Linked DNA regions of Tahibacter amnicola. The protein of the gene in region 2 interacts with the protein of the main gene of each other region in a pairwise test. Links are inferred from orthologs where the notes say so. Each region holds a gene or a part of one and is shown on either strand. Other genes may lie near its edges.

Region 1 (10,540 bases), 2.4 Mb from region 2 along the record:
CAGCCGGAAAAAGCGGTGGATTCCGCTGCGGCAGAGGTGTTGATCGTGGACGCGGGTGCGGCGGGCGCCCTGTCTGAAAAGAATCTCATCGCGTTTGCCCGTGCTCTGGTGGACAACCGGATCACCGCCGAACAGGCCAGCGCGTTCGGTGCGAAGCTGACGGCAGAGCAGCACGAGTTAGTGATTGCCGCCATGCAGGCGATCGCGGAAGAAGGTGTGGAAGATACGTCTGCCGCAGCGAATGCCAGCAAGAAGATCGGCAATACGATTCTCGCCTGTGATCCGCACGCTGCGCCGTTCTGCTGGCGTCAGACGGTAGAGGAAGACAATCGGCGTGATCGGCCCCTGACTAACGCGGTGGCGTGGCTCACGCACCCGACGATCTGCGACGATGGCGATGCCAGCGACATCGACTACATCTTCGTGTTCCGCATCAACTCGAACAATCCGGACGCGTTGCGCTGGACGGTTGTCGATAATGCCCGCGTCGCCTATGTGTTGAGCTTCAGGGGCATCAACGGCGGCTTCAATACCTACGCCAATAACAATATGGAAGCGCGCTTCTGCGTCGGTGATACGACCGTTTCCTGGGCGGGTGGGCCGGATGCGATTCTCCGCGCGCTGCGGATGTACGCGCGCTGACAGGTGAGAATACTGCGGTTGTTGTAGCAGGCTGCCGGCATGGGCTCATGCCGGCAGCGGACTATTCCTTGCTGCTGTTGCCGGGAACGACGGCGCGCGCGAGCTGCAGGTCGACATTCACCACGCCGTCGAGCTTTGTCAGGGCACGCGTGAGGTCGGGACCCGCACGGACGCGCCACTCGCTGCCCAGTTCCAGCTCGGCCTTGGCGTAGCGGTTGGCATAGCCCAGGCGAACAGGGGTCTGGCCGCCACGGTAGCTCAGCAAGGTGTTGCGCAGCGTGTCGGCAAATGCCGGGCCGACACCGTTCAATTGCAGACGGACATGCCGCGCGAAACGCTCGCAGGCCTGTTCCAGGGTCAGCACGCTGCGTGCGCGCACCTGATGCGCGTTGGAGAAGTCGTCGAAGGACAGTCCGCCCTCGACGACGAGAATCGCGTCCCGCGTCAGCAGCGGGCTGAACTCGACGAAGGCCTCGCGGAAGAAGCTGACCTCGATGCGGCCGCTCCAGTCCTCGAGCTGGACGAAGGCCATGGTATCGCCACGCTTGCGCAGCCCCACGACCTGACCGGCAACAGTCCAGGGCGTATCCGGTCCCCGGCGGAACCGGTTGTTCTCGTCGTCGTCTTTTTTCTTGAACTTGGGCGGCTGGTACTTTTGTTCGATCTCGCCCAGCGGGCAGGTGGCCAGCTGGAGCAGCTGTGATTTCCACGAATCCGTGGGATGGCCCGACAGGTAGTGCCCGAGTGTCTCGCGCTCGCCGGACAGGCGCTGCTCCAGCGGCCACTCGTCCACCACCGGCAAGTCGAGCACCGGTGCGGCCGGGCTGGAGGCGCCGAACATGTCGTTCTGGCCGGCGATGCGGTCGCGCAGGTGCTGTTCGGCCGCCTTCACTACTTCGGGCAGCTGTGCCATCAGCGAGGCACGATTCGGTGCGAGCGCATCGAGTGCGCCGGCGTTGATCAGCGCTTCGAGCACGCGTTTGTTGAGCTTCTGCAGGTCGACACGCTGGCAGAAGTCGAGCAGGTCGCGGTAGTTTCCGCCGCGCTCGCGTTCGGCGACGATGTTCTCGCAGGCCCCCTGGCCGACGCCCTTGATGGCGCCCAGGCCATAACGGATGGCGCCATTGTCCAGCGCCTCGAACATGTACGCGGACGCATTCACATCGGGCGGCAGCACGCGCAGGTTCATGGCGCGTGTTTCGTCGAGGAAGTTCACCACCTTGTCGGTGTTGTCCATGTCCGAGGACAGCACCGCGGCCATGAATTCGGCCGGGAAATGCGCCTTGAGCCAGGCGGTCTGGTAGGAAACCAGGGCGTAGGCGGCCGAGTGCGATTTGTTGAAACCGTACTCGGCGAATTTTTCCATCAGGTCGAAGATGGAGGTCGCCAGCTGCGCATCGACGCCGTTCTCGGCAGAGCCGGCTTCGAACTTGACGCGCTCCTTGGCCATCTCCTCGGGCTTCTTCTTGCCCATGGCGCGACGCAGGAGATCGGCGCCGCCGAGCGTATAGCCGGCGAGCACCTGGGCGATCTGCATCACCTGTTCCTGGTACACGATGACGCCGTAGGTCGGCTTGAGCACCGGTTCGAGCTTGGGATGCGGGTAGGTGACTTCGGCACGCCCGTGTTTGCGGTTGATGAAGTCGTCCACCATGCCCGACTGCAGCGGGCCGGGGCGGAACAGCGCCACGAGCGCGATGATGTCTTCGAATGTGTCCGGCTGGAGCTTCTTGATCAGCTCCTTCATGCCGCGCGATTCGAGCTGGAACACGGCGGTGGTGGCGCAGGACTTCAGCAGCTTGTAACTGTCGGCATCATCGATCGGGATGGCCGTGATGTCGACGGGTTCCAGGCCGGAGCGGGCGCGGCGGGCATTGATGGCCTTCACCGCCCAGTCGATGATGGTGAGCGTGCGCAGGCCCAGGAAGTCGAACTTCACCAGGCCCACCGATTCGACGTCGTCCTTGTCGAACTGGGTGACGACGCCGGTGCCCCCGGCTTCACAGTAGAGCGGCGCGAAGTCCGTCAGCTGCGACGGCGCGATCACGACGCCGCCGGCGTGCTTGCCGGCATTTCGCGTGAGGTCTTCCAGTTCGCAGGCGAGGTCGAGCAGTGCCTTGACCTCTTCCTCTTCCTGGTAACGCTGGATCAGTTCGGACGAGCTCAGCGAGCTGTCTTTCCTGGACTTGTCCGAGCGGCCCAGGGCATCGTCGAGCGTGATGCCCAGGGTCATCGGGATGAGCTTGGCGATACCGTCGACGAACCCGTAGGGGTGTCCCAGCACGCGGCCGCAGTCACGCACCGCGGCCTTCGCCGCCATGGTGCCGTAGGTGATGATCTGGCTGACGTGGTCGCGACCGTAGGCGCGGGCGACGTAGTCAATGACCTCGTCGCGACGGTCCATGCAGAAGTCGACGTCGAAGTCGGGCATGGAGACGCGTTCGGGATTGAGGAATCGCTCGAACAGCAGGTCGTAGGGCAGTGGATCCAGGTCCGTGATGCCCAGGCAGTAGGCGACCAGCGAACCGGCGCCGGATCCGCGCCCTGGTCCTACGGGAATGCCATTCTGCTTGGCCCAGTTGATGAAGTCGGCGACGATCAGGAAGTAGCCCGGGAAGCCCATCTTGACGATGACGTCGACTTCCACCTCCAGACGCTCGGCGTACTCCTCGGTGGTGCGGCCGGCGGCCGGGCCGTGCTTGGCCAGTCGTGCAGCCAGACCCTGGCGCGCCTGTTCGCGGATGAAGGTGTCGAGCGTGTGCTCGGGCGGCACCGGGAACGCCGGCAGGTAGTAGGTGCCGAAGGATAGTTCCAGATTGCAGCGTTTTGCGATTTCTACACTGTTCTGCAGCGCCTCGGGAATATCGGCGAACAGCGCCGCCATTTCATCGGGCGACTTGAGGTACTGCTCGGGCGTATAGTCGCGCGGCCGCTTGGGATCGGCCAGCACGCGGCCCTGGTGGATGCACACGCGCGCTTCGTGGGCGTTGAAATCCTGCTTTTCGAGAAAGCGCACGTCATTGGTGGCCACGACCGGGCAATCCACGAGGGCCGCGACATGCAGTGCGCCCTCGTTGAACGCCGCCTCGCTGGCGTGGCCGACGCGCGAGATCTCCAGGTACAGGCGGTCGTTGAAATGGGCCAGCCAGAAGCCGCAGCGTTCTGCGGCCGCTTCCGGCTTACCGGCGAGAATCAGGTGAGCCAGGTCGCTTTCACGCCCCAGGAGGGCGATCAGGCCTTCCGTCTGTCCGCTGAACCAGGCCGGGTCGATCTGGGCGAAATCGCCGTGCTGGCCTTCCACATAGGCCCGCGACACCAGGCGCGACAGGTTGAGGTACCCCGTGCGGTTCTGGCACAGCAGGGTCAGGCGTGTCGGCTTGTTGCGGTCGGCCGGATTGGCGACCCACACGTCGGCACCGGCGATCGGCTTGACGCCGGCCTTTTCACATTCCTTGTAGAACTTGACCAGAGCGAAGAGGTTGGCCTGGTCGGTCAGGGCGAGCGCAGGCAGGTCCGCTTTCGCGCAGGCGGAAACCAGCGACGAGATGCGGATCGTGGAATCCACCAGCGAATACTCGCTGTGGACATGCAGATGGACAAATCGTGCGGTCATGGGGTGTACGGCTCGGTGGCGCAGGGTAGTGCGGCAGCGCGACGCGGGCAAGGCTTGACGCCGTCAAAGGCACGATGCGTCGCGCAGGCTTTGCGGTTGCGGGCCCGCCGCCCTACGGAAAACCCTGCACAAGGCCGCAAGCTTTGGTGTTTCGGGGCCCCCTTGAATCAAGGGGAGTGGGCGGTCAAACGCGGGCAAAGCCAATGTTCGGCGGGCGGTATGTTGACGTCGGCAGGAGTTCAATCCGGCGGCGTGCCCGAATCTTCGTTAGAACAGGCTCGGCTGCAGAGTCGCCTGCACGGGGGCAAAACTGCGCCGGTGCGCAAGACATGGGCCAAGACGTCGCAGGGCATCCAGGTGCTCGGGCGTGCCGTAGCCCTTGTGACTGGAGAAGCCATAGCCGGGGTGGCGTTCGTCCAGCGCGACCATGAGCCGGTCGCGCGTCACTTTTGCCAGGATCGAAGCCGCGCTGATGGCCGGTTCCAGCGCGTCACCGCCGACCACGGCGCGTGCGTCGCAGCGCAGGTTCTTCGGCAGGTGGTTTCCATCGATCAATGCTAGCGCCGGTTCGATCGCCAGCTGCACGAGAGCCTGCGCCATTCCGTGCATCGTGGCATGGAAGATGTTGAGGCGGTCGATGGCCTCGACGTCGACCTCGACGATGCTGTACGCCAGCGCGCGTTCGCGGATCAGTGGCTCCAATGCCTCCCGGCGGGCTTCGGTGAGCTGCTTGGAATCGGCCAGTCCGTCGATCGGCTTTTTCGGGTCGAGAATGACGGCGGCGACCAGGACAGGGCCCGCCAGCGGCCCGCGACCGGCCTCGTCGACACCGGCGACATGGAGACGGGAGCGCGCGGCCTTGGTCATCGTCATTCCCTCAGGGCGCCGATCGTGCCAAAGACATAGTCGTGATACGACTCAAGCAATGCCGGCTCCTTGCAGTCGAAATAGCGGCCTTCGCAGCGGTCACGCAGCAAGGCGCTGGCCTCGTAGAAGTCGTCCTTGCGCAAGTCGGCCACATCCAGCAGCAATGAGCCGAGATAGATGATGTCCAGCACGGGGAAGTCGATCTTCCGGCGCAGCGGGAAGTTCGACTTCAGCATGTAATAGGTGACCTTGGTGGGGTCTTTCACGCCCTTGGGCACTTTCTTTTCCAGCGCATTGATCGCGCCGTCGAAGGAGGGCTGGTGATCGCCGAAGTGCATGAGCACGGTGCGACGGTCGCTGGCAAAGAGCTTTTGTTCCAGCTGGGCCATGGCCTGTTCGGATTGTTCCAGGCGTTCGAGGTAATTGCCGAGGTTGAGATTGAGCCAGGGATTGAGGCGCTTGGGAAACAGGGGCTTGTTATAGGGGGAGGGCAGGTCACGCAGGGGCGTCATGTGCGGACCGTGCTGGTGCAGGGTCAGCATGAAGATGAAAAGCGGCTGCGTCGAATGGGCGCGCTTTTCGTCTTCGTAAATACGGTTGAAGACTTTCAGGAGGTCGAAGTCGTTGGAATCCCAGCCCAGCCCGTAGGTCGTTCCGTCGTAAAAGGTGTCGAAGCCGTAGAAATTGTAGGCGTTGCGTGCATTGATAAAGCTGCCGGACATCGGGTAGATCGCGATGGTTCGGTAGCCGTTCTCCTTGAGCGCGCGCGGCAGGCTGTAGGCCACGCGTGGCGCCAGGTTGAACGGTGCATAGAGCCCTGCGTTGCCGAACAGCACGTGCGCCATGCTGGTCAGGAAGGCAAATTCACTGGTCCAGGTGCCGCCGCCCCAGGTATGCACCTGCAGCAACCCGTGGGCGCGCGTGCGCTTGTCGACCTGGAACAGTCGCCGCTTGCACACGGGCAGGCGGCATTCCACCAGCATGCTGGGGTCGAAGGTGCTCTCCTGCAGCACGGCGACGATGTCCGGGCGTTGGCGCGGATCGCCGACGCTGGCCACCTGTTCGTTCCACACCTGGCGCGAAGCCGCATCCTTGACGAGCTTGGGTGGCTCGATCTGGGTGGCATAAAACGAGATGAAGAAATCGGTGAGGTAGCTCTTGTCGTTCATCGCGGCCCACATGCCTTTGCCGTAGACATGCATGAAGGGCCCGCGCGGATTGAGCGTGGCAAACAGGGCGACAGCGGAAAGACCGGCGCCGAGCGAAAGGACGACGATGCGTGGCCAACGCCGCAGCCCACTGAAGAGCCGGGGGCGATCGATCCGCCAGATGCCTCCGAGGCTGAGCGGCAGCGCCACGAGGCCGGCAAAACTGGCGATCAGGATCAGGGGATAACGTGCGAAGACTTCCAGCGTTTCGAGATTGGCGAAATAGACGAGGTCGGGCGCGAGCAGGGGCGTGGTGAGGTAGGTCACCTTGAGCACGCTGCTGGTGAGAATGAGGATAAACAGGCCGGCGCTGGCGATGAGGCTGAAGGCGAAGCGTCGCGTGGTGAAGGCCGCCAGCAGTGCCACGCTGCCGCTCAGGACCAGCGTATACGTGCGTTCTTCCGGAGTGCCTTCTGCCAGGGGGCCGTAAAGCACCATCGCGCCATAGGCAATGATGGCCAGCAGGTGCAACAACCAACTGCGGCGATCAATGACGGGAAGAAGGGGCATTGCCATCACGAGAGGGCGAAGTGGCGCGCATGGTGACGTTGGCCCGGATGAGGGTCAATGGGGCGGCAGGGGAGCGCGTTGGCTGTCAGACAGGGGGGCGTCCGAGGATGACGGTGGGTCCAGCGGACGGCCCTCGACCAGCGCGCTGACCACGTCAGCGGCGTGCGATCCCGGCGCGCCGTGGAGCGTGCGGTGCAGCCGCTCGAATTCCGCCAGCAGTGCCATCCGCGCCGATGCGTCGCCAAACAGCTGCAGCAGCGCGTCCGCCAGGGCGGGCGCCGTGCAGGCATCCTGCAGGATCTCCGGCACCAGCTCACGCCCGGCCAGCACATTGGGCAGGGAAAAGCGCGTCGTGCGCATCAGCTTGAACCAGGTGACGAGCCGATACGTCCAGGCGGCCACTTTGTAGGCCACCACCATCGGACGCTTCGCCAGCATGGCCTCCAGGGCGGCCGTGCCGGATGCCAGCAGGACGACATCCGCGGCCTGCATGGCCAGATGCGCGTTGCCGTCCAGCAGCCGGATCGGGGTATCCGGCTGCGCGTCATCGGTATCTGGTGTTGCGGACATCAGGGCCGAGAATCGGGCACGGCAGGCCTCGGTCGCCATCGGTGCGACGATCTGCAGGCCGGGAATGGCTTTCGCGCAGCGCCGTGCTGCTTCGATGAAGATGGCACCCAGCCGTTCGATCTCCCCCAGTCGACTGCCCGGCAACAGCGCCAGGACGGGGGCGTCGTCGGAAAGACCGAGTGTGCGCCGGGCTGCATGGTGTTCATTCACCAGCGGAAAACGGTCCGCCAGGGGATGGCCGACAAAGCGTGCGGTGACGTGATACCGCGCGTAGATCGGCGGTTCCATCGGAAACAGGCACAGCACCACGTCGGCGCTGCGGCCGATCTTCGCCGCGCGCCCTTCGCGCCAGGCCCAGACCGACGGACTGACGTAGTGCACGGTGCGGATGCCAGCCGTCTTGAGTTTCTTTTCCAGCCCGAGGTTGAAGTCCGGGGCGTCGATGCCGATGAAGGCGTCGGGTTTGAGTGCCTGGATGCGCCGGGAAACATCTGCGCGAATGCGCAGCAGCTCTGCCAGGTGCTTGAGCACCTCCACCAGGCCCATTACCGACAACTTTTCCGCGGGATACCACGCCTCCAGGCCGGCGGCGATCATCTGGTCGCCGCCGATGCCCACGAAGCGGGCGTCCGGATAGCGGACGCGCAGGGCGCGGATCAGGTCGGCCCCGAGCAGGTCACCGGAGGCTTCGCCGGCAACGAGCGCGAAAAGTCGGGGACGGGGTGCGGATTCGGTCGGATTCACTCGGGGTTCGCCGTCAGGGAGGGCAGCGATTCAGTCTTGCAGCGTGCGGCACCGTCGCGGTGCGCCGGCCCGGGCGAGTCCGGGCCGGCGGCACTCCGGCGGAGGTGCCGGTCAGCGGATGAGCGAGCGCTTGCTGCGTTCGATGAAGTCGAGCAGCAGCTTCACGTCCGGTGCATCGCTGGAGGCGCGCAGCAGTTCCTCGCGCGCGTCCGCCAGCGGCAGTCCGGATTTGTAGAGCGTCTTGTAGGCGCGCTTGATCGACAGGATGCGGTCCGGGTCAAAGCCGCGGCGGCGCAGGCCTTCGGCATTGATCCCTTTGGGCTCGGCAAAGCTGCCGGCCACCGTCACGTAGGGGGGCACATCGCGGTTGATGATCGATCCCATCGACGTGAACGCGTGCGCGCCGATCTGGCAGAACTGGTGCACCAGGGTGAATCCGCCGAGCGTGACCCAGTCGTCCACGATGACATGGCCGGCGAGCGACGCGGCGTTGGCAAACGTGGTGTTGTTGCCGACGATGCAATCGTGCGCGAGGTGGACGTAGGCCATCAGCCAGTTGTCGTTGCCCACGCGTGTAACGCCGCCGCCATCTTCCGTACCGCGATGGAACGTGACGAACTCGCGGATCACATTGCGATCGCCGATTTCCAGGACCGCGTTCTCGCCATGGAATTTCTTGTCCTGCGGCGCGGCGCCGATCGAGGCGTACTGCCAGATACGGTTGTCACGGCCGATGCGCGTAGGCCCTTCGACGATGACGTGGGGACCGATCCAGGTGTTGTCACCGATCTCCACGTCGGCGCCGATGATCGAATACGCGCCGACGGAGACATTCTGGCCGAGGCGGGCGGCCGGGTCGATGATGGCGGTGGGATGAATCATCAGTCGTTGCGCTCCGCACACAGGATTTCCGCTTCGGCGACGACTTCGCCGTCGACCAGCGCCTGGCACCAGAACTGGCCCATCTTGCGGATCATGCGCTTCTGTTCCACCTGGAGGACGAGCTGGTCACCGGGAGCAACGATACGCGAGAAGCGCGCCTTGTCGACCTTCACCAGGTAGAACAGCGGCTGGGCATTGGGGTCGGCCTGGGCCGACAGCTGCACAAGGACGCCGGATGCCTGGGCCAGCGCCTCGATGATGAGCACGCCGGGCATGACGGGGTTGCCGGGGAAATGACCCTGGAAGAACGGCTCGTTGATAGTCACGTTCTTGATGGCTGTCAGGCGCTTGCCGGGCTCGAAGGCGGTGACGCGGTCCACGAGCAGGAACGGATAGCGGTGCGGCAGCAGGTCGAAGATACGTCGCACGTCCAGGGGAAGCATCGTGCCGGCGTTCGAGTCATTCATTGCTTAGCGTCCTTTTCGATGGCTTTCACGCGGCGCGCCAGCTCGTCCAGCTGGCGAAACCGTGCAGCATTGCGACGCCACTGGCGGTTCTCCTGGATGGGCGTACCCGAGGAGTATTCGCCGGCGGCGTGAATGGAGTGGGTGACCAGGCTCATCGCCGTAACCGTGACCCGGTCGGCGATCGAGAGGTGGCCAAGGATACCGGCACCGCCGCCAATCAAACAGTAGCGCCCGATCCGGGCGCTGCCGGCCACCGCCGAACAGCCGGCCATGGCCGTGTGTGCACCGATGACGACGTTGTGGGCGATCTGGATCTGGTTGTCCAGGCGCACGTCGTCCTCGAGCAGGGTGTCTTCCAGCGCGCCCCGGTCAATGGTGCAGTTCGCGCCGATCTCGCAGTCGTCGCCGATCGTCACGCCCCCCAGCTGGGGCACCTTGACCCAATGGTCGCGATCAAAGGCAATGCCGAAGCCGTCCGAGCCGATCACCGCACCGGGATGAATCAGCACTCGCCGGCCCAGTCGCACCCGGGTGACCAGCGTGACGCGGGCAGTCAGGCGGCACTGGGCGCCCACATGGCAATCCGGACCCACAATGCACCCGGGCCCGAGGATCGCGCCGGCCTCGACCACGCTGCCGGCCTCGACGACGCACTGCGGGCCGACACTCGCATCCGGGTGGACCCGTGCGGATGCATCGACCACGGCAGTGGGGTGGACCCCCGGCAGGGCGGCCGGCAGGGATTCGAACAGGGCGGCCACCTTGGCGTAGGTCACGTAGGGGTCGCGCGCCACGAGTGCGGCGCCCTCGCGCAGCGCAGCGTCGTCCTCCCGCAGGATGACGGCAGCGGCGCGGGTTGTCTGCAGCTGGTTGCGGTACTGCGGGTTGGACAGAAAGCTCAGCTGGTTGGGGCCCGCCGCGGAGAGGGTGGCAATGCCACAGATGGGCAGGTCCGCGTCGCCGCGGAGCTCCAGGCCGAATCGCTGCGCGATATCGCCCAGGCGCCAGACGGTCGTTGCGCTCATGGTTGTTTGGCC
Region 2 (9,365 bases):
ATGACACCTTCCTGGTCTGGGGCCGCATGGACTCCGTCGCCGAAACCGCGCGCCAGCCCTTCGTGCGCTGGCAGGGCGGCTTCCTGGCCGACTACAAGATCAACCGCGACCTGCATGGCCGCACCGGCCTGATCGGCAATGTCGACGTGCACTTCTACAACGACGGCAACGTCAAGGGCCTGATCGACAAGCTCAAGGGCCTGGGCGCCCACGTGATCACGCATGCGCCGGCACAGCCGGACAAGGCCTTCTTCGACGCCTGGATCAAGGTCGATGCCAGCCAGCTCGAAAAGATCGCGCAGCTGCCGCAGGTCGTGTGGATGGGCTATGCCAGCCCCACGATCCAGTTCGACGACGAAATGTCGAACCAGATCATCGCCGGCAACTACAACGGCGCCAATGCACCGCAGCTGGGCTATGCACCGTGGCTGACGACCTTCGCCTACAACGGCACCGGCGTGATCTGGGCGGTCACCGATACCGGCAGCGACCTGGGCCATCCCGACCTCGCGCCGCGCATCGTCGGCGGCTTCAGCATGCCCGGTTGCGCGGCGCCGAACGGTGACGACGAGCAGGGCGGTGGTCACGGCACGCATGTCGCCGGCATCATTGCGGGCGTCGGCCTGGGCGATGGCACCGGCCCTGGTGCCGAAGCCGATGCAGCCGGCTTCCTTTATGGCCTGGGCGTGGCCCCGGGCACCTCGCTCTATCCGATCTGTACGGGTGAGAACTGGCCGCCGCTCAACGGCTGGCAGGAGCTCTCCAAGCTCGGCCTCGCCGGTAACGCCATCGGCACCAACGCCAGCTGGACCACCGGCGAAGGTACTGCGCACGGCTACCAGGCCAGTGAACGCACCTTTGACATGATGATCCGCGACGGCGACTTCGACGCCGCCAACAACCAGCCGTACATCATCGCGTTCTCGGCGGGCAACTCCGGTCCGGGCGCTTCCACGCTGACGGCGCCCAAGGAAGCGAAGAATCCGATCATCGTCGCCAGCTCCACCAACTTCCGCGCTGGCGCGATCAATGCGATCTCCGGCTTCTCCAGCCGCGGCCCCGCGGTCGACGGCCGCGTCCTGCCGAACGTGTCGGCACCGGGTGAGAGCATTGCCTCGGCCCGCCGCCGCGCCGGTGCTTCGCTCTGCGGTACGGAAATCGCCGGCACCGCCACCCACTACGCACTGTGCTCCGGCACCAGCATGGCCGCCCCGCATGTGTCGGGTTCCATCGCGCTGATCACGCAGTGGTGGCGCGCCCAGCACGCCGGCGCCACGCCCAGCCCGGCGATGGCCAAGGCCCTGCTCGTCAACGGTGCCATCGATATGGCCACGGCTGACGTGCCGAACAACAACGAAGGCTGGGGCCGCGTGAATCTGGCCAACACCATCGATGCGACCATGCAGCAGTTCACGGTCGACCAGAGCATCGTGCTCGATGACGCCGGCCAGAACCAGCAATGGACCGTCGGTGTCGCCAATCCCTCCAAGCCGGTGCGCATCACCCTGGCCTGGACCGACGCGCCCGGCGCTGTCGGCGCCAACCCGGCCCTGGTCAACAACCTGGACCTGGAAGTCAGCCACGCCGGCAATACCTACAAGGGCAACGTGATGACCGCCGGCGTGTCCAGCACCGGCGGCACGGCGGACGCGAAGAACAACGTCGAGAACGTGTTCCTGCCGGCCGGCGCCGGCGGCGCCGTCACGATTCGCGTGAATGCGACCAACCTGCCGGGCGACGGCATCCCGGGCAGCGGCGATGCCACGGACCAGGATTTTGCCCTGGTTTGCGACAACTGCGCCGTGACGCCGATGTTCGGCCTCCAGGCCACGCCGTCCAGCCGCGAGATCTGCGCCCCGTCGGATGCCAGCTTCACCCTCGATGTCTCGTCGGTGCTCGGCTACTCCGATCCGGTCGAGCTGACGACAGCCAACGTGCCGGCCGGTGCTACGGCAACGGTGACGCCGACCACGGTGACGCCGGGCAACACTGCCACGGCAACCCTGACCGGTACGGGTTCGCTCGCCGCCGGCGCGTATACCTTCAACGTCAATGCCACCTCCACCAGTGGCCCGCAGACCCAGTCGCTGGACGTGCAGTTGTACACGGCGCCTCCGGCGGCCGGCGTGCTCGTCGCGCCGACCAACAACCAGCTGGGCGTCACACTGAAGCCTACCCTCCAGTGGAATGCCGTACCCCAGGCCAAGACCTATTTCGTGCAGATCGCAAAGGATGCCGCCTTCACGGACATCGTCGCCTCGGAAACAGTCAGCGGCACACAGCTCACCCTGGGCACCGCGTTGCTGCCGAACACGGCCTACCACTGGCGCGTTCGTGCGGACAACACCTGCGGTGCGGGCACGCAGTCGCCGGTGTCGACGTTCACCACCGCCAACCTGATCTGCGTCACGCCGAACCTGGCCGTGCCGGATAACAACGCAACCGGCGTCAACTCGGACCTGGTGGTGGCGGATGCCGGCACGCTGACCGACCTGGACGTGTCGCTGAAGATGTCCCACACCTGGCCCGGCGACGTCACGGTGTCGTTGACCCACGTGGCATCCAACACGACCGTGATCCTTGGCAATCGCATGGGTGGCACCGGCTGCTCGGTCCCCGACGTGGACGTCCGCTGGAACGACGGCGCAGCATCGGCGATGAGCTGCCGTGCCTCCTCGCCAGGCATCGGCGGTGACGTGCGCGCGTCCAACCCGCTCGCGCCCTTCAACGCCCGCGAACTGGCTGGCACCTGGCGCCTGAACGTGGCCGACCTGGCCAATCAGGATACCGGCGTGGTGCAGGAATGGTGCCTCTCGCCGGTCGCGACGGCGCCGGTCGACGCGATCTTCAAGAACGGCTTCGAATCGACGCCGTAACGCAGATCGACGAGGGCACGGACGCCCTCGCATTCCATAACGCAAACGGCGGGCCTTGGCCCGCCGTCTGTATTTTCAGGATCACCTTCGCGCCGGTGCGAGTGCGCACGATGCGCCGAGGCGCTCCTAGTCGGCGGTCAGGGCGAAATCGTCCGCATCCATCCATGCCGGGAACCGCTCCCGGTGGGCAGCCAGGGCTGCGGGATCGAGCGTGACAGTAACCGTGAGGTCCACCGCGCCCAGTTCCGCCATGGGCTGCCCCAGGAAATCCAGCGCCACGCTATCACCGGCGTAGTGCAGCTGGTTGCCATCCGTACCCACGCGATTGACGCCGATGCAGTAGCTCAGGTTTTCCATCGCCCGCGCGCGCAGAAGCGTCTGCCAGGGATAGCGCCGCGCGCTGGGCCAGTTCGCCACGTAGATGAGAACGTCGTAGTCGAACCGGTCAGCCACGGTGCGGTTGTAGCGATTGCGCGCCCAAACCGGGAAACGCAGGTCGTAGCAGATCAGAGGGCAGATGCGCCAGCCGTTCAGCGTGACGATCAGGCGGTCCTTGCCACTGACATAGCGCTGGTGCTCATTTGCCATGCGAAACAGGTGCCGCTTGTCGTACGTTTCGAAGCTGCCGTCCGGACGCATCCAGACGAGGCGATTGGCGCAGCGGTCTTCCGCACGGATCACCAGGCTGCCGGTGATCACGGCCCCGACTTCCGCTGCGACCCCCGCCAGCCAGCGAAGGCTTTCGCCGTCCATGCCCTCGGCGTTGCCAAGGGTTTCGTTGGTGAATCCACTGGTGAACGTCTCAGGCAGGACGATCAGGTCAGTCTGGCCTTTCAGCGCACGAATCTTTTCGCCGTAGTACGCGCGATTGGCCGCCGCGTCATGCCAGCGCGTATCACCCTGCACCAGCGAAACCCGCAGTGATTGCGTCGGAAGTGCCATGTCAGCTTTATTTCCTTTGTGCATTAAAAGCGGACGTCACAACGCCCGCAGGCGTTCGGCGGCGTCGGCAAGGGTCTTGTCGTTCTTGGCAAAGCAGAAACGGATGATTTTCGCCGCCGGCGCCGTCTCGTAGAACGCCGACACGGGAATGGCGGCCACTCCTGCCTCGCGTACCAGCCATTCGCAGAAGTTGAGGTCGTCCTTGTCGCTGATGGCGGAATAGTCCACCAGCTGGAAATAGGCACCCCGTACGGGCAACAACTGGAAGCGCGAGCCCTGCAGCAGGTCGCGGAAGTGGTCGCGTTTTTCCTGGTAGAACGCCGGCAGGTCCAGGTAGTGCTGCGGATCGTGTTCCAGCACGTGCGCAAACGCCCACTGGGCCGGACTGAAGGTGCAGAACGTCAGATACTGGTGAACTTTGCGGAACTCCGCACTCAAGGTGCGCGGCGCCACGCAATAACCCACCTTCCAGCCGGTGCAGTGGTAGGTCTTGCCAAAGGAACTGACCACGAAGCTGCGGTCGGCCAGTTCCGCATGGCGCAGCACGCTCTGGTGCGGCAATCCGTCGAAAATGATGTGCTCGTAGACTTCGTCGGACAGAACCAGGATTTCCGTGTCACGTGTCAGCGCGGCCAGGGTGTCGAGGTCCTGCGCACTGAACACGGCCCCCGAGGGGTTGTGCGGACTGTTGACCATGATCATCCGCGTCCGCGGCGTGATGGCGTCCTTGACGCGCTGCCAGTCGACCGAGAAATCCGGCAGCGACAAGGGCACATGGACGGCACGACCGCCGACCAGGTCGATCGCCGGCTCGTAGCAGTCGTAGCAGGGATCCAGGACGATCACCTCGTCGCCAGGCCGCACCACGGCCGCCACGGCGGCGAAGATCGCCTCGGTCGCGCCGGAAGTCACTGTGATGTCGGTATCCGCATTCACCTTGCGGCCGTACAGACGCTCGGTCTTCTGGGCGATCTGCTCGCGCAGCTTCGGGATGCCGGTCATCGGCGCGTACTGGTTCCTGCCCGAATTCATCGCCTCGGCCAGGGCATCGCGCAGGCTCTGCGGGCCGTCGAAGTCGGGGAACCCCTGCCCCAGGTTGACCGCGTTGTGCTGCACGGCCAGCTGGCTCATGACCGTGAAAATCGTCGTGCCGACCTTCGGCAGCTTGGTTTCAATCTGCATTGCGCACCGTTTGGACGGCCAAATGAACGTGGCATGGTAGCACGCCGTCCCGCCTCTCATCAGCGGCGGAAAAGCCCGCTCAGCCGATCAGCCGTGAGAACCAGTGCCAGCCTTCGATGCGCTCGCACACGATCTTGATCGCGACGAGGCACGGCACGGCAATGACGATGCCAATTGCCCCCCACAACCAGCCAAGAATCATCAGCCATAACAAGATGGCGACCGGATTGATGGCCATGCGGCGGCCCAGGATCATCGGCGTGATGAACTGCCCTTCGATGATGACCATCACCGCAAACAGCACCGCGGGCATCAGTGCGGCCCCCAGCCGGGTATAGGTCAACAGGCCCAGGATCACGAACAACCCGGTCATCGACAACGGGCCGATGTATGGGATGAAGTTGAGCACCATGGCCAGCACGCCCCACAGCAACGGATCGGGGATGCCGGTCATGGTGGCGATGCTGGCGGCCCCGATGCCGACACCGGCATTGATCGCCGTGGTCGTGAACAGATAGCGCGACATCTCGTGCTGCATCACGCGGACGATGTCGACCGCGTTGCGCTTCTGTGTCAGCGACGGCGAAATCTCCACCGTGCGGCGCAGCAGGGACTCCCCGTAAACCAGGAAAAAGTACACCAGCAGGACGACGCTGAAAATCGCCAGCACGACCTTGGGGGCGATAGCGACCGTCGCCCAGACGTCGAACAGCACGGGCGGTCCTTCCGTCGTCACATCCTTGCTGGTCGTCACCAGCGACTGCGTGGCACGCGCGGCGGCGTCGATCTGCTCGGTGAATGCGCGCATTTTCGGCGCCAACGCGCGCACCGCCTCGGGCGCCCGCTCGACCCACCGGTAGGCCGGCGATGCCACCCAGGTGACCACCAGCGCCACGATGCACAGTCCGCCCAGCATCACCAGCGCGGCCACCAGCGCGCGTGGAAACCAGCGCCGCGACAGACTCGAAACGATGGGATTGATCGACAATGCAACAAATACAGAAAACAGTATCGGCACCAGCAACGTCCGCGCGACGAACATGGTGAACAGCGTGGCGAGCAGGGTCAGCCAGATCGCAGCGAAACGCAGGGACGCAACGTTGCGCTGCTGGCGCCGGCCCAGGCGCTCGACCTCGCTCATCGTCGCGTCCGACGACGACTCATGCTCGATCCACTGCCACTGCCACCAGCGCGGCCCGTTCATTCGGGTCGCCTTGAGCGGATCGCCTTGAGCCCCCGCCGGAACAGGTACTGACCTAACCCCATGAGCACTGCCTTCCGCCACCGCTTGGGGAATACCACGATCAGAAAGCCTGCTGCCAAGGCGCCACCGATCAGCAGCGTCGGCGGCAGCGCGTGCGCGGTCCGCGCCGCGCGCTGCGATTCGTCATTGGCCTGCGCCAGCAGCACATCCAGGTGGGCAGCCGCCTGCGCCACTTCACTGCGTTGAGTCGTCAGCGTCCACGCCATGGTGATCACTCCGCTCCAGCCACGCATGAATGCGCGTGCGAGTCTCCGGGAAGCTCAAGGCGCGCAGGGCGCGCACCAGTCGCCAGACGGCAAGACCAAGCAGCACGGCACTGGCGATCGACAGCCACATCAACGCCAGACCGACCGAGCCCGTCAGCTGGTAGAGCCACAGCAGCAGCCCCAGCCACCCGCAACTGATTAAAAGGATGCTCAGCACCAGGACCGCGCCCGCACCGATGACCGCGTGAGGAACTGCCGACTTCGCCAGTCGTGTTTCCGCGCGCAGCAGGCCGGCGAGGGCCTCGAGCACATCGCCTGCCATGCCCAGCAGGCGTACCCAGCGCATGAGCGCGCCACGCCGGCGCCGGCGCAGCGGCTCCGTTGCACCCTCCTCTGACGACGCCACGGTCAATGGCGTCCGCGCAACAACCGTCCGATCAGGGCCCCGGCAGCGGCCGCCACCACGATCGATTGCAGCGGGTGACGCCGCACGTAGCGCGAAACACCAAGTCCGACGGCGCGCGCCAGCTCAAGTGCGTCATCGGCGACTTCCTCGCCCAGCTGGCCAAATTCCGATGCCGCGCCGGACAATGTCTCGCGTGCCTCGGTCGCCGCCTCGCGCGTATCGCGGCCCACATTGCGTGCCCCCTTGCCGAGGGTCCCGCGCAGGCTGCCGACGGTATCGCGCGCCTCGGACCAGGCTCGGCCCAGGGCGTCCTTGAGTTCGTGAGCGGCCTTTGCGGCATCGGGACCATCACCGGGCAGGTCCGCGTCACCGCCCTGCTGGCTGCGCCGCACGGGTTCGACGGGCAGTTCTTCGCCATTGGCAGGCGATGTGGATTTTTCGCTGGGGTTCATGATCGGCATCCTTTGCGAGATTCATGACAGAAGGCGCATCACCGCCTGGCGATCGCCACCGCCGGCGCCAGCCCACCCATAGGCGCCGGTCAGGCCAGAGTATCAGGCCGGTTCGTTCAGAGGCAGTGATTAACCCCCGATCGCACCAGCGCGCGTTGCAGACCCTGTGCCCCGGTGACGCCAGCTTGACGATCGCTTAACCTGACCGGATGAGGGAGGAGTGTACGGACGAAGAACTGATGCTGGCGTACGGGCACGGCGACGTGCCCGCGTTCGAGGCATTGTATGCGCGCCATCGCGGTACACTGTACCGCTTTCTGCTGCGCAACTGCCGCGACCGCGCCAGCGCCGACGAGCTGTTTCAGGAAACCTGGAGCCGCGTGATTGCTGCGCGCGAGCGCTACCGGCCGGAGGCGAAATTCACCACCTGGCTGCTGCAGATCGCGCACAACCTGGCCATCGACCTGCTGCGGCGCCACCGTCCGCAGGCAGGCGAAGAGGAGACCGAGCAGGTATTCCGCCTGCTCGACGCTCCCGAATCCGAGCAACCCGAGCGCGTCCTGTCCGAGTTCGAGCAGCGGCGCCGGCTCCAGCTGGCGCTGGAAGAGTTGCCGGATGAACAACGGCTGGCTTTTGTACTGCGCATGGAGAACGGCATGGGACTGGACGAGATCGCGCACGTCACGGGAGCCGGACAAGAAACGGTGAAATCGCGCCTGCGTTACGCGTTCGCGAAGATCCGTGCAAGGTTTGCCGAATGACTGAGAAACGATCCAACCAGCGCGAATTCGAAGCCTTCCTCGCCGGGGAGGAGTCGGATCTGGCGCGCCTGTACCGCAAGCTGCCCCAGGCCGAGCCCGACGCCAAGCTCGATGCGGCCGTCCTGGCGCTGGCGCGTACGGCGGTGGAGCCGACCCGGGTCGCCGCGCTGCGCCGCGTGCCGGTTCGTCGCAAGGGTCCGGCGTGGCTGGTGGGATTGGGCAGCGCTGCCGGTGTCGTGCTGACCGCCGGCATCGCCTGGCAGATGAAGGACGGCATTAGCCCGTCTGCCAGCCGCTACCAGGCTCCGGCGGCCGCCAGCGCCGAACGCGAAGTCGTTCCGATCACGGCCGTCGTTCACGATGCGCCAGCGCCGGCAGCAGCACCGCCGCCGCCACCGCCGCCGCCGGAACCCCAGAGCTTCGTTCCGGAGCCGCCCGCCAAGCCAGCCCGCGCCGCAACAGCGGCCAAAGAAGACAAACTCGTGCGGCAGACGGCCGCGCCCGCGCGTGCCGAGGAAAAACCGGCTTCTCCAAAGGACCGCGAGGTTCGCGCCAAGTCCGAAGCCAACGGCGTCACCGAATACACCTTGCCGGGCATCGCTGCCGGCCAGCGTCCGCGCCCAGCCCCAGCCCCCGCGCAACCGGAAGCGCCGGCTCCCGCGGCAGCGCCCGCCGTTACCGCCCCCCGGTGGAAGAGGCGGTCAGCAAGGATGAACAGGCCATGCTGGGCGGCACCGCCGCCGAATCCGCCGCCGATGCGACACGCGGCACCCAGGCCTTCCCGGACCTGGAGAAGAGCAAGCAGGCCGCTCCGCGGGAACGTGGCGCCGACGCCGCCGATTCGGTGGACCGGAAGGCGGCGCTGGCCACTGGCGCCCGTCGTCCCGAACCGGCAGAGCCGGCGCCGGCCGCCGGACGGATCCAGCGCCGGGAAGCTGACCAGGCCGACGCCGACACCCTGGCCGACAAAAAACGCCGCGATGACGCCGCCGGCGAGCTGGCACCGGAAGGGTCCGCCGGCGATTCCCTCCGCCGCAACGCGCAGCTCGAACCGGACGCCTGGCTGGCCCGGATCCGCGAACTCATCCAGGCGGGCCGGGTCGACGAGGCCAAGGCCAACCTGGCGCAATTCCGTCGCAAATACCCCAAGACCCGCCTTCCGGCGGACCTGCGCGATATCCGCTGAGCGTCACGTCTGGCGTTTTGCCGGATAATGGGCGGATGACTGCGCCGCTTGCCACACTGCCCCACCCTGTTTCCGGCAGCCAGGAAATCA
Region 3 (9,437 bases), 1.7 Mb from region 2 along the record:
GTGGCACCCACCAATTCGGTGCCACCCACCAATTCGGTGCCACCCACCAATTCGGTGCCCACCCACCAATTCGGTGCCCACCCGCCAATTCGGTGCCACCCACCAATTCGGTGCCGCCCACCAATTCGGTGCCACCCATCAATTCGGTGCCACCCACCAATTCGGTGCCACCCACCAATTCGGTGCCACCCACCAATTCGGTGCCCACCCGCCAATTCGGTGCCGCCCACCAATTCGGTGCCACCCATCAATTCGGTGCCACCCACCAATTCGGTGCCACCCCTCATTCCGCGGATGGCCGAGCTAGGCTGACCTGCGCAGCCGCACCATCATCCCGAGCAACACGAACAGCAGTACCGCCGCCACGCCGTTGTGCGCGGTGGCCACCGGTAGCGGCAGACCCAGCTTGACGTTGCTGATACCCAGGACAATCTGCACCGCGAGCGCGGCGAGCAGCGCGAGCCCCCACGCGCCAAGTCGGCGGCGGAACGCAACCATGATCACGCCGATGAGGTGGCCCGTGACGACTACGGCACCGATGCGGTGGACGAGCTGGATCGCCGTGCGCGCATCCGCGTCAAGCACACCGCCTTCGTAGTTCACGCCAATTCCACGCCACAGCACGAAGGCCTCGCGGAAGTCGGTCGCAGGCCACCACTTTCCGGCGCAGGTCGGGAAATCCATGCCGCAGGCCAGGGCCGAGTAGTTGGCGCTGGTCCAGCCACCCAGCGCGATCTGGATGGCGACCAGCGCGATGCCGACGATCACCATTCGTCGCAGTTTGGCGGTTTCGTCGGTTCCGCTCGCGCCCAGGGTCAGTCGCAACGCGACAAAAGCGAGAAGGGAAAATGTCAGCATGCCACCGACGAGGTGCGCCATCACCACGATTGGCTTGAGCTTCCAGGTCACCGTCCACATGCCCAGCAGTGCCTGGAACACGATGACCGCGGCGGTAACCAGCAGCACACGCGATTCGGTCCCCAGCTGCGTCCGTCGGCGGAACGACAGCGCGGCCAGGGTAAAGGTAAGCAGCACCAGGAAGCCGGCGAGGAAGCGGTGCACCTGCTCGCGCCAGGCTTTGTGCGATTCCACTGGCCGTTCCGGAAAGGCCTCATTCGCCGTGCTGATCTCGGCCTCGTGCTTGGGCCAGGTGATCTTGCCGTAGCAGGTCGGCCAGTCCGGGCACGACAGACCCGCATTGGAAAGACGCACGAAGGCGCCGAACACGATCACCAGCAGCGCGAACGCAACGGCGAACCACGACAGACGGCGAACCAGCACGGAGGAAGCGCTCATATCAACGGATCAGCTTGGACAGGTCTTGCCGCACGGCAGCGGCGTCATAGTTGGCGTCATAGTGAAGCATCAGCTTGCCAGCGGGATCGACAATCGCCGCGACCACACTGTCCAGCTGCGCAGGTGCCAGCCCCAGCAGCGCTTGTGCCTTGCTGTCGACGAACTGGATGCGGGTCTTGGCGTCGGCTGGACGCAGATCTGATGGAAACTGGATCGCGGCCAAGCGCAGACGCCGCGCCTTCTGAGTCATCACGGACCACAGTTTCTCCGCTTCGCCCAGACGCGCCTGGCAATTCTTCGCACAGCCGGGTCCGGCGATCAGCACCAGTGTCCAGCGGTACTCGATGTCCTTCCACGCATAGGGCTGCCCGCCCGTCACCGTGGCCGGGTCGTCGGCGATATCCACGGGCGGTTGCACCAGCTTTCCGAAATTTCGTGTCTGACCCGGCTGCCAGTCCAGCAGGTGCAGGGTGAAGGCCACCACCATCGGCGCCAGGAAGATCAGCATCACCGCGATCAATTGCAGGCGTTTGCGACGTTGTGGATTCATGTGCGATGTCCTTTTTGATCTTTTCGCCAATGCAGCACCACGAAGATCACCACCGCCGCGACGGCGAATGACAACCATTGAAAGGCATACCCGCGGTGGCGTGACGGCGGAATGATGGCCGGGGTCCACTCACGCCTGAGCGGCGAACCGGATTCGGCGTCCAGCAACAGCAGGCGTGGACGCAATGCACTTCCCAGGTCAGCCGCGATGGCCGCCTGGTCCAGGAAAATGGTTTCCTTCGGCCAGGACTTCTGCCGCGGCAGCGCATCGCCCCCCATGCGCAGACCACCGCCCGGCGGCGGTGCATAGATGCCTTCCAGGATCCGATCGTCTGCCGGCAGGCTGGGAAACGCAGGCAACGTCACTCCCGCCGGGCTGGCCACCCATCCAAGGTTGACCAGTAGATCGGCCGCCTCGCCATTCGGCGTGAACACGCCGATGGCGTAACGCCCGTTCCTGCCGTCACGCACCTGATCCACGAGCCAGTACCCTCGGTCGGTTCGATAGCGTCCGTTGACGCGGACGCGGGGCAGCACCTCGGCCGGCAATGCATCTGTCGAGGGGGACAACGACTGGGTAGGTGCCGTGGCGGACGCCGCGTAGGCGGCCAGCAGGACCTCCTTCTCCTCCGCCCGGGCCCACTGCCAGCGTGCCAGCGCCAGGAAGAGCGCAAGGCCTGCGGCGAATAGCAGCAGGGCAAACCAGGACGGGCGGTGCCAGCGCCTGGTCACAGTGGCTGCGGCCTATACTTCACGACCAAGCCTCCTGCGCATGCCTTCGAGAATTCCATGGCCGGCAAGATAATCATCATCGCGTTCCTGATCGTGATCCTCTACAACCTCGGCGCCGGGCTGTACTACATGATGGTCGACAAGGGCGCCACCGACCGGACGGTCAAGGCGCTCACGTGGCGCATTGCGCTGTCCGTGACGCTGATCATCCTGGTGATCATCGGTATCAAGCTGGGCTGGATCCAGCCGCACGGCGTAGGTCAATAAACGCACAGAGCCGCACACGGCGGCTCTGTCGCAAGGCAGGTGCAGCCAATGCGCGAAGTGCGGGCACTTCGCGCGACGGCGCTTACAGCACGTACACGAAGACGAACAGGCCGAGCCACACGACGTCGACGAAGTGCCAGTACCAGGCAACGGCTTCGAAGCCGAAGTGGTGTTCCTTGTCGAAGTGGCCAAACGCACAGCGAAACCAGATCACCAGCAGCATGATGGTGCCGAGCGTGACGTGCATGCCGTGGAAGCCGGTCAGCATGAAGAACGTCGCGCCGTAGATCCCCGAGAACAGGGTCAGGTTATGGTGATAGGCCTCCATGTACTCGTAGGCCTGGCAGTACAGGAAGATCGCGCCGAGGAGAATGGTCAGGCCGAGGAAGACCAGCAGCTGCTTGCGGTGACCGGCGCGCAGGGCGTGGTGGGCGATCGTGATCGTGACGCCGGAGGTCAGCAGGATCAGCGTATTGACGAGCGGCAAGCCCCAGGCAGAAACAGTCTCATAGGCACCGCCGAGCGCACCCGGTCCGTTGGTCGGCCACGCCGTGGCGAACTGCGGGAACAGATAGAAGTTGGTCAGCGCGCCGTCGCCCTCGCCGCCCAGCCACGGCACCACGAAGCTGCGTGCGTAGTAGAGCGCGCCGAAGAACGCCGCGAAGAACATCACTTCGGAGAAGATGAACCACATCATTCCCATGCGGAACGAGGTGTCCACCTGCTTGTTGTACAAGCCCTTGATCGATTCGCGGATCACGTCGCCGAACCAGCCCCACATCATGTAGAGCATGATGGCCGTTCCGACGAAGAAGACCGGCTTGCCGATGCTGGCTTCGTTGAGCCAGTTGGCCGCACCGAACATGGTAATGAACAGGCCGATAGAACCTACGATCGGCCACTTGCTGCCATGTGGCACGTAGTAGATGTGCTTGCCTTGTGCTGCTGCCATGATCAAAAACCCCGGATTGGAACGCTGGTTCAGGTCGCCGGTACGGCGGCCTGGTTGGATTCGGCAAGTTTCTTCGTCGCGATGTCGTTCTCCACGAAGGAGTACGCGAGCGTGACGGTACCAATATCTTTTGGCAGCCTCGGATCGATGATGAACCGCACCGGCATGCGGCGCGTTTCACCGGCGTTGAGGAGCTGCTCGGTGAAGCAAAAACACTCGGTCTTGTTGAAATACAGCGAGGCCGTGTTCGGCGCGACGCTCGGTACCGCATTGCCGACGATGGCACGATCGGACGTATTGGTGGCGTCGAAAAACGCCTCCGACAACTCGCCCGGATGCACCTGCATGCTCACTTTCTCGGCGTTGAAGCGCCAGGGCAGCTTGCTATGCGTGTTGGCGATGAACTGCACTGTCACCCAGCGCGACGTGTCCACCTGCATGCCGGCGACTTCCGACGCGTCGGTAGCGCCCTGGTCCATCTTGATACCCAGGACATGCTCGCAGGCGATGTTGTAGAGCGGCACCAGCGCAAAGCAAAACGCGAAGGCGATGCCGGCGATAACCCAGCCATTGCGCTGCCAGCCAAACCCGCTGCTCATGCCGCCACCATGCGCTGAATGTAGCCGCCGATATAGATCAGAAGCACGATCGCACCAATGATCCACGCCGTCCGGCGCACACCGGCGCGGCGGTCTTTGGGATCGAACGAGGGCGATTGCGGGCTCATGGGTCAGCTGCCGGCTCGGGAGCCGTCGTCAGACGACGGCTCCGGGCATCGGATCATCAGTGCGTCGGATCACCATGCGCCAGCATGGACGCGTGGATGACCGGCGGTTCGGTGAAGGTATGGTGCGGAGCCGGCGACGGTACCGTCCATTCCAGGCCATGCGCGCCTTCCCACACCTGCGTCGTCGCCTTGGCACCGTACTTCTTGGAGTGCCACAGCACGTAGAACATGATGATTGGCGAGCACAGCATGCCGAAGGCGCCGATGGAGCTGACGAAGTTCCAGTCAGCAAAGGCGACGTTGTAGTCCGGAATACGGCGCGGCATGCCGGCCAGGCCCAGGAAGTGCTGCGGGAAGAACAGGACGTTGACGAAGATGGTGCTCCACCAGAAGTGGAACTTGGCCAGCGGCTCGCTGTACATCTTGCCGGTCCACTTCGGCCACCAGTAGTACACGGCGGCGATGATCGAGAAGAGGGCACCGGTCACCAGCACGTAGTGGAAGTGCGCCACCACGAAATAGGTGTCGTGGTACTGGAAGTCGGCCGGCACGATCGCGAGCATCAGGCCCGAGAAGCCACCGATCGTGAAGAGAATGACGAAGGCGATCGCCCACAGCATCGGCGCTTCGAAGGTCAGCGAGCCCTTCCACATCGTGGAGACCCAGTTGAACACCTTCACGCCGGTCGGCACCGCGATCATCATCGTGGCGTACATGAAGAACAGCTCGCCACCCAGCGGCATGCCAACCGTGAACATGTGGTGCGCCCACACGATGAACGACAGGAACGCAATGGAGGCCGTGGCGTACACCATCGCCTGGTAACCGAACAGCGGCTTGCGGCTGAAGGTCGGGATGATTTCCGACACCACGCCGAAGGCCGGCAGGATCATGATGTAGACCTCGGGGTGACCGAAGAACCAGAACACGTGCTGGAACATGACCGGGTCGCCACCACCTTCGGTATTGAAGAAGTTGGTGAGGTTGTAGGCATCGGTAAGCAACATCGTCACCGCACCGGCAAGCACCGGCATCACGGCGATCAGCAGGAACGCGGTGATCAGCCAGGTCCATACGAACAGCGGCATCTTGAGCAGGTCCATGCCCGGCGCGCGCATGTTCAGGATCGTGGCGATGATGTTGATCGCACCCATGATGGAGCTGATGCCCATCATGTGGATGGCGAAGATCGCGAAGGAGATCGACGCACCGCCCTGCAGCGACAGCGGCGGGTAAAGCGTCCAGCCGCCGGCCGGCGCGCCACCCGGGAGGAACAGGGTCAACAGCAACAGGCTGAATGCGAACGGCATGATCCAGAAGGACCAGTTGTTCATGCGCGGCAGCGCCATGTCCGGCGCGCCGATCATCAGCGGGATCATCCAGTTGCCCAGGCCCACGAAGGCCGGCATGACGCCGCCGAAGATCATGACCAGGGCATGCACCGTGGTCATCTGATTGAAGAAATACGGCTCGACCAGCTGCAGGCCCGGCTTGAGCAGTTCGGCGCGGATCACGCCCGACATCGCTCCACCGATGCAGAACATGATGAACGCGAACACCAGGTACAGGGTACCGATGTCCTTGTGGTTGGTGGTGAAGACCCAGCGATCGAAAAAGCCCGTGGGCTTGTGATCGTGGTCGTCGTGGTGATCGTTATGATCGGTGGCGGCGTGCGTAGCCATGGGCTTCGACCTCTACAACGTTATGACTTAGCCCTGCGGCGCAGCGGCGGGAGCCGGCGCAGCAGCATGGGCATTCGGGGCGGAGGCTTCAGCCGTGGCGGCCTGCTGGCCGGCGAGCCACTGTTCGAACTCGGCCTTCGGCTTGGCGACGACGACGATCGGCATGAAGCCGTGGTCCATGCCGCACAACTCGGCGCACTGGCCACGGTAGGTGCCGGGCTCCTTGATTTCCGTCCAGGCGTCGTTGATTACGCGCGGAATCGCGTCAACCTTCCAGCCCAGCGCGGGCACCCACCAGGCATGGATGACGTCATCGGCGGTAATGACAAAGCGCACGCGGGTCTTGGTCGGCAGCACCAGCGGCTTGTCGACGTTGAGCAGATAGGTGGCTTCTTCGCCGATCTTGACGGCGTTCGGGTCCAGGCCCGACTTCAGCTGGCGCGTCTTGTCACTGTCGGCATCCAGCTTGGAAATGAACGAAATACCGACCGGCTTGTTCTGATATTCCATGTAGTTATAGCCCCAGCGCCACTGGTAACCGGTGATCTTGACCGTCAGCTCGGCGTTGGAGGTATCGGCCTGCTTGACCAGCATGCTGGTCGCCGGGAAGGCCATGGCCACCAGGATGACGATCGGGACGATGGTCCAGATCACCTCGGCGGTCGTATTGTGGCTCCACTGCGCGGCAACGGCGCCTTTGGACTTGCGGAACTTGAACATCGCCCACGCCATCGCGCCGAACACGATGATGCCGATGACCACGCAGATCCACAGCGCGATCATGTGCATGCGATAGGCATTCTGGGCTGTCTCGGTGACGCCCGGGTCCATGTTGAGCTGCCAGCGCGCCGGGAGGCCGCCGGCCGCGTTCGCGATGCCTGTCGCCAGCGCCAGCGACACCGCAGCGACGGCTCGTCCGATACGCGTAGTTGTCAAAGACTTCATTGCCATCACTCGTTGCAACCTTGAATTCGGTGGTTCGGGCGGCTCGACGTTGCTGCTGGGACGACATCGCAACCGCGCGAGGCGAGGGCGCGGCTGCCATCACTGCTCAAGGGACGTCGAGAGACCATCGCAAACACACGCGCCCGCATCGTGGACGGTCCAGTCCGCCATGGCCGGGACCGGACGCGGCGCTGGAAACGCCGGTACGGCACCGTTCACAGCCTGACTGGGCTGGGATCGTCGCTGACGCGGTGCGTGAAACCGTAAAATGATAGTCACTGAGGGACTTCGCAGCAAGGACGAGGGCTCTCTGGCCCCCGGCAAACGCCTCGCCGCGGTCCGCCGGAACCCGCCGCAAGATCGCGGACAGCCCCGAAAGACGTGCCGCTTCCCGATGGAACCACGCCATCGCAAGGGCCGGCGACCGTTGTCACGACAGGGCGGAGCGCGCCGCGAGGCCACCGGTGTCGCCCGGCCGGATCGGCCGCAGCCAATGGCCCGGCCCTCCCCGATCGCCGGATCGGCCAGAATCCCGGCCCCTCGCCAATCCGACGGCCAGCCTGTCGTGAAGCGGCCCGGATCGAACTGGCAGACCTCACCAACTGGCCCCCGGCGCCCTGTCATCCCGCTGATCCGGCCGAGGACCGCGCCCGAACGCCCGCTGCATGCCTGTCCGGCGACTGGGCGGACGCGGCGACCGGATGTCGCATCCCTCGCCACGTGCGCTTATGTCACTTGGCCGCTTTAGAGCCCCACCTCTACAATCCGGCTCCCTGCGTCGCCGGTCGGGTCACCGGGACGCCAACCCAGAGAGCCTTTGTGACCGACATTCTCAGCCCCGAACTGCCCGCGCCGGCCGATGCGACCCGCGCGCGCATGACCGCGGCCTATTGCCGCGACGAAACCGAAGCCGTCAACGAACTGGTCGCCCAGGCGGCGCTGCCGCCCGCCGAACGCGACCTGGTGCTGGCTCGCGCCGGCGAGCTGGTCGCCCGGGTACGCGCCAAGGCCGACCAGAAATCCGCGGTTGAATCTTTCATGCGCGAGTACGACCTGTCCTCCGAGGAAGGCGTGCTCCTGATGTGCGTGGCCGAGGCGCTGCTGCGCATCCCCGACAAGGAGACCGCCGATAAGCTGATCTCCGACAAGCTGGGCGACGCCAACTGGGAATCCCATCTCGGCAAGAGCGACTCCGTCCTGGTCAATGCGGGCACCTGGGGCCTGATGCTGACCGGCAAGCTGGTCACCCTCGCCGACGAAACCCAGCGCAATTTCATGGGCGCGCTCAAGCGCCTGGTCGGACGCGCGGGCGAGCCGGTGATCCGGCTGGCCGTGCGCCAGGCCATGCGCATCATGGGTCACCAGTTCGTGATGGGCCGCACCATCAAGGAAGCCCTGGACCGCGCGCAGGAGAAAGACAACCGCGCCTACCGCTATTCCTATGACATGCTCGGCGAGGGCGCGCTCACCACGCCCGACGGCGAGCGCTACCACCGCGCCTACATCGATGCGATCAAGGCGCTGGGCGGCCGCGGTCCGTTCCCGAACGTGCTGGACGCGCCCTCGATCTCGATCAAGCTCTCGGCCCTGCATCCGCGCTACGAAGTGGCCAAGCGCGCCCGTGTCGAGGCCGAGCTGCAACCCAAGCTGCTGGAACTGGCGCAGCTGGCCAAGGCCCAGGGCATCTGTCTGACCGTCGACGCCGAGGAAGCCGATCGCCTGGAGATCTCGCTCGACATCATCGCCGCCGTACACGCGCACCCGTCGCTGGCCGGTTGGCAGGGCTTCGGCCTGGCCGTACAGGCCTACCAGAAACGCGCCCCGTTCGTGATCGACTGGCTGGCCGAGCGCGCCCGCGCCAATGGCCAGCGCTGGTGTGTGCGCCTGGTCAAGGGCGCCTATTGGGACTCGGAAATCAAGCGCGCCCAGGAGGGCGGCCACTCGGGTTATCCCGTCTATACGCGCAAGCCCAACACCGATGTGTCGTACCTTGCCTGCGCGCAGCGCCTGTTCGACTACGGCGAGCTGTTCTATCCGGCATTCGCCACGCACAACGCGCACACCATCGCGGCCATTCACCACATGGCCAAAGGGCGTCCGTTCGAGTTCCAGCGCCTCCACGGCATGGGCGCCGACCTGTACGCCGAAGTCATCGGCGAGAAGAACCTGAACGTGCCGTGCCGCGTCTACGCGCCGGTGGGCTCGCACGAGGACCTGTTGCCGTACCTGGTGCGTCGCCTTCTGGAAAACGGCGCAAACACCAGTTTTGTGAATCGTATCGTGGACG

The links.
Region 1: the proteins of N4264_RS10305 (region 2) and dnaE interact in binary tests that used the Escherichia coli proteins (3 or more experiments, as listed by UniProt). The link is inferred for Tahibacter amnicola from one-to-one orthologs.
Region 3: the proteins of N4264_RS10305 (region 2) and ctaD interact in binary tests that used the Escherichia coli proteins (3 or more experiments, as listed by UniProt). The link is inferred for Tahibacter amnicola from one-to-one orthologs.

The regions. Positions count from the first base shown.
Region 1 is NZ_CP104694.1:4,821,217-4,831,756, reverse strand. The notes cover bases 504-4,556. They hold dnaE (DNA polymerase III subunit alpha), read right to left. Parts: upstream 4,256-4,556; coding sequence 704-4,255; downstream 504-703. Other genes in these bases: rnhB (ribonuclease HII), read right to left, coding at 4,523-4,556; N4264_RS18910 (hypothetical protein), read left to right, coding at 504-642. Outside these bases: more of N4264_RS18910, read left to right, coding at 1-503; more of rnhB, read right to left, coding at 4,557-5,128; N4264_RS18895 (LTA synthase family protein), read right to left, coding at 5,125-6,846; lpxB (lipid-A-disaccharide synthase), read right to left, coding at 6,895-8,154; lpxA (acyl-ACP--UDP-N-acetylglucosamine O-acyltransferase), read right to left, coding at 8,266-9,036; 3-hydroxyacyl-ACP dehydratase FabZ, read right to left, coding at 9,036-9,503; lpxD (UDP-3-O-(3-hydroxymyristoyl)glucosamine N-acyltransferase), read right to left, coding at 9,500-10,528; N4264_RS18870 (OmpH/Skp family outer membrane protein), read right to left, coding at 10,525-10,540. UniProt on the Escherichia coli protein: DNA polymerase III is a complex, multichain enzyme responsible for most of the replicative synthesis in bacteria. This DNA polymerase also exhibits 3' to 5' exonuclease activity. The alpha chain is the DNA polymerase catalytic subunit.
Region 2 is NZ_CP104694.1:2,413,682-2,423,046, reverse strand. Bases 2,928-5,805 are described here. They hold N4264_RS10305 (pyridoxal phosphate-dependent aminotransferase), read right to left. Parts: upstream 5,001-5,805; coding sequence 3,855-5,000; downstream 2,928-3,854. Other genes in these bases: N4264_RS10300 (AI-2E family transporter), read right to left, coding at 5,080-5,805; N4264_RS10310 (amidohydrolase), read right to left, coding at 3,003-3,818. Outside these bases: N4264_RS10315 (S8 family serine peptidase), read left to right, coding at 1-2,876; more of N4264_RS10300, read right to left, coding at 5,806-6,204; N4264_RS10295 (hypothetical protein), read right to left, coding at 6,201-6,470; N4264_RS10290 (hypothetical protein), read right to left, coding at 6,439-6,876; N4264_RS10285 (ElaB/YgaM/YqjD family protein), read right to left, coding at 6,879-7,328; N4264_RS10280 (RNA polymerase sigma factor), read left to right, coding at 7,538-8,089; N4264_RS10275 (hypothetical protein), read right to left, coding at 8,050-8,448; N4264_RS10270 (hypothetical protein), read left to right, coding at 8,778-9,275; N4264_RS10265 (IMPACT family protein), read left to right, coding at 9,311-9,365. UniProt on the Escherichia coli protein: Shows aminotransferase activity with methionine and histidine as substrates, and to a lesser extent also with phenylalanine.
Region 3 is NZ_CP104694.1:741,301-750,737, reverse strand. The notes cover bases 3,893-6,842. They hold ctaD (cytochrome c oxidase subunit I), read right to left. Parts: upstream 6,206-6,842; coding sequence 4,580-6,205; downstream 3,893-4,579. Other genes in these bases: coxB (cytochrome c oxidase subunit II), read right to left, coding at 6,233-6,842; N4264_RS03070 (hypothetical protein), read right to left, coding at 4,392-4,523; N4264_RS03075 (cytochrome c oxidase assembly protein), read right to left, coding at 3,893-4,395. Outside these bases: N4264_RS03105 (hypothetical protein), read right to left, coding at 1-62; N4264_RS03100 (COX15/CtaA family protein), read right to left, coding at 304-1,296; N4264_RS03095 (redox-active disulfide-containing membrane protein), read right to left, coding at 1,298-1,846; N4264_RS03090 (SURF1 family protein), read right to left, coding at 1,843-2,577; N4264_RS03085 (twin transmembrane helix small protein), read left to right, coding at 2,635-2,844; N4264_RS03080 (cytochrome c oxidase subunit 3), read right to left, coding at 2,927-3,796; more of N4264_RS03075, read right to left, coding at 3,826-3,892; more of coxB, read right to left, coding at 6,843-7,156; bifunctional proline dehydrogenase/L-glutamate gamma-semialdehyde dehydrogenase PutA, read left to right, coding at 7,970-9,437. UniProt on the Escherichia coli protein: Cytochrome bo(3) ubiquinol oxidase is the terminal enzyme in the aerobic respiratory chain of E.coli that predominates when cells are grown at high aeration.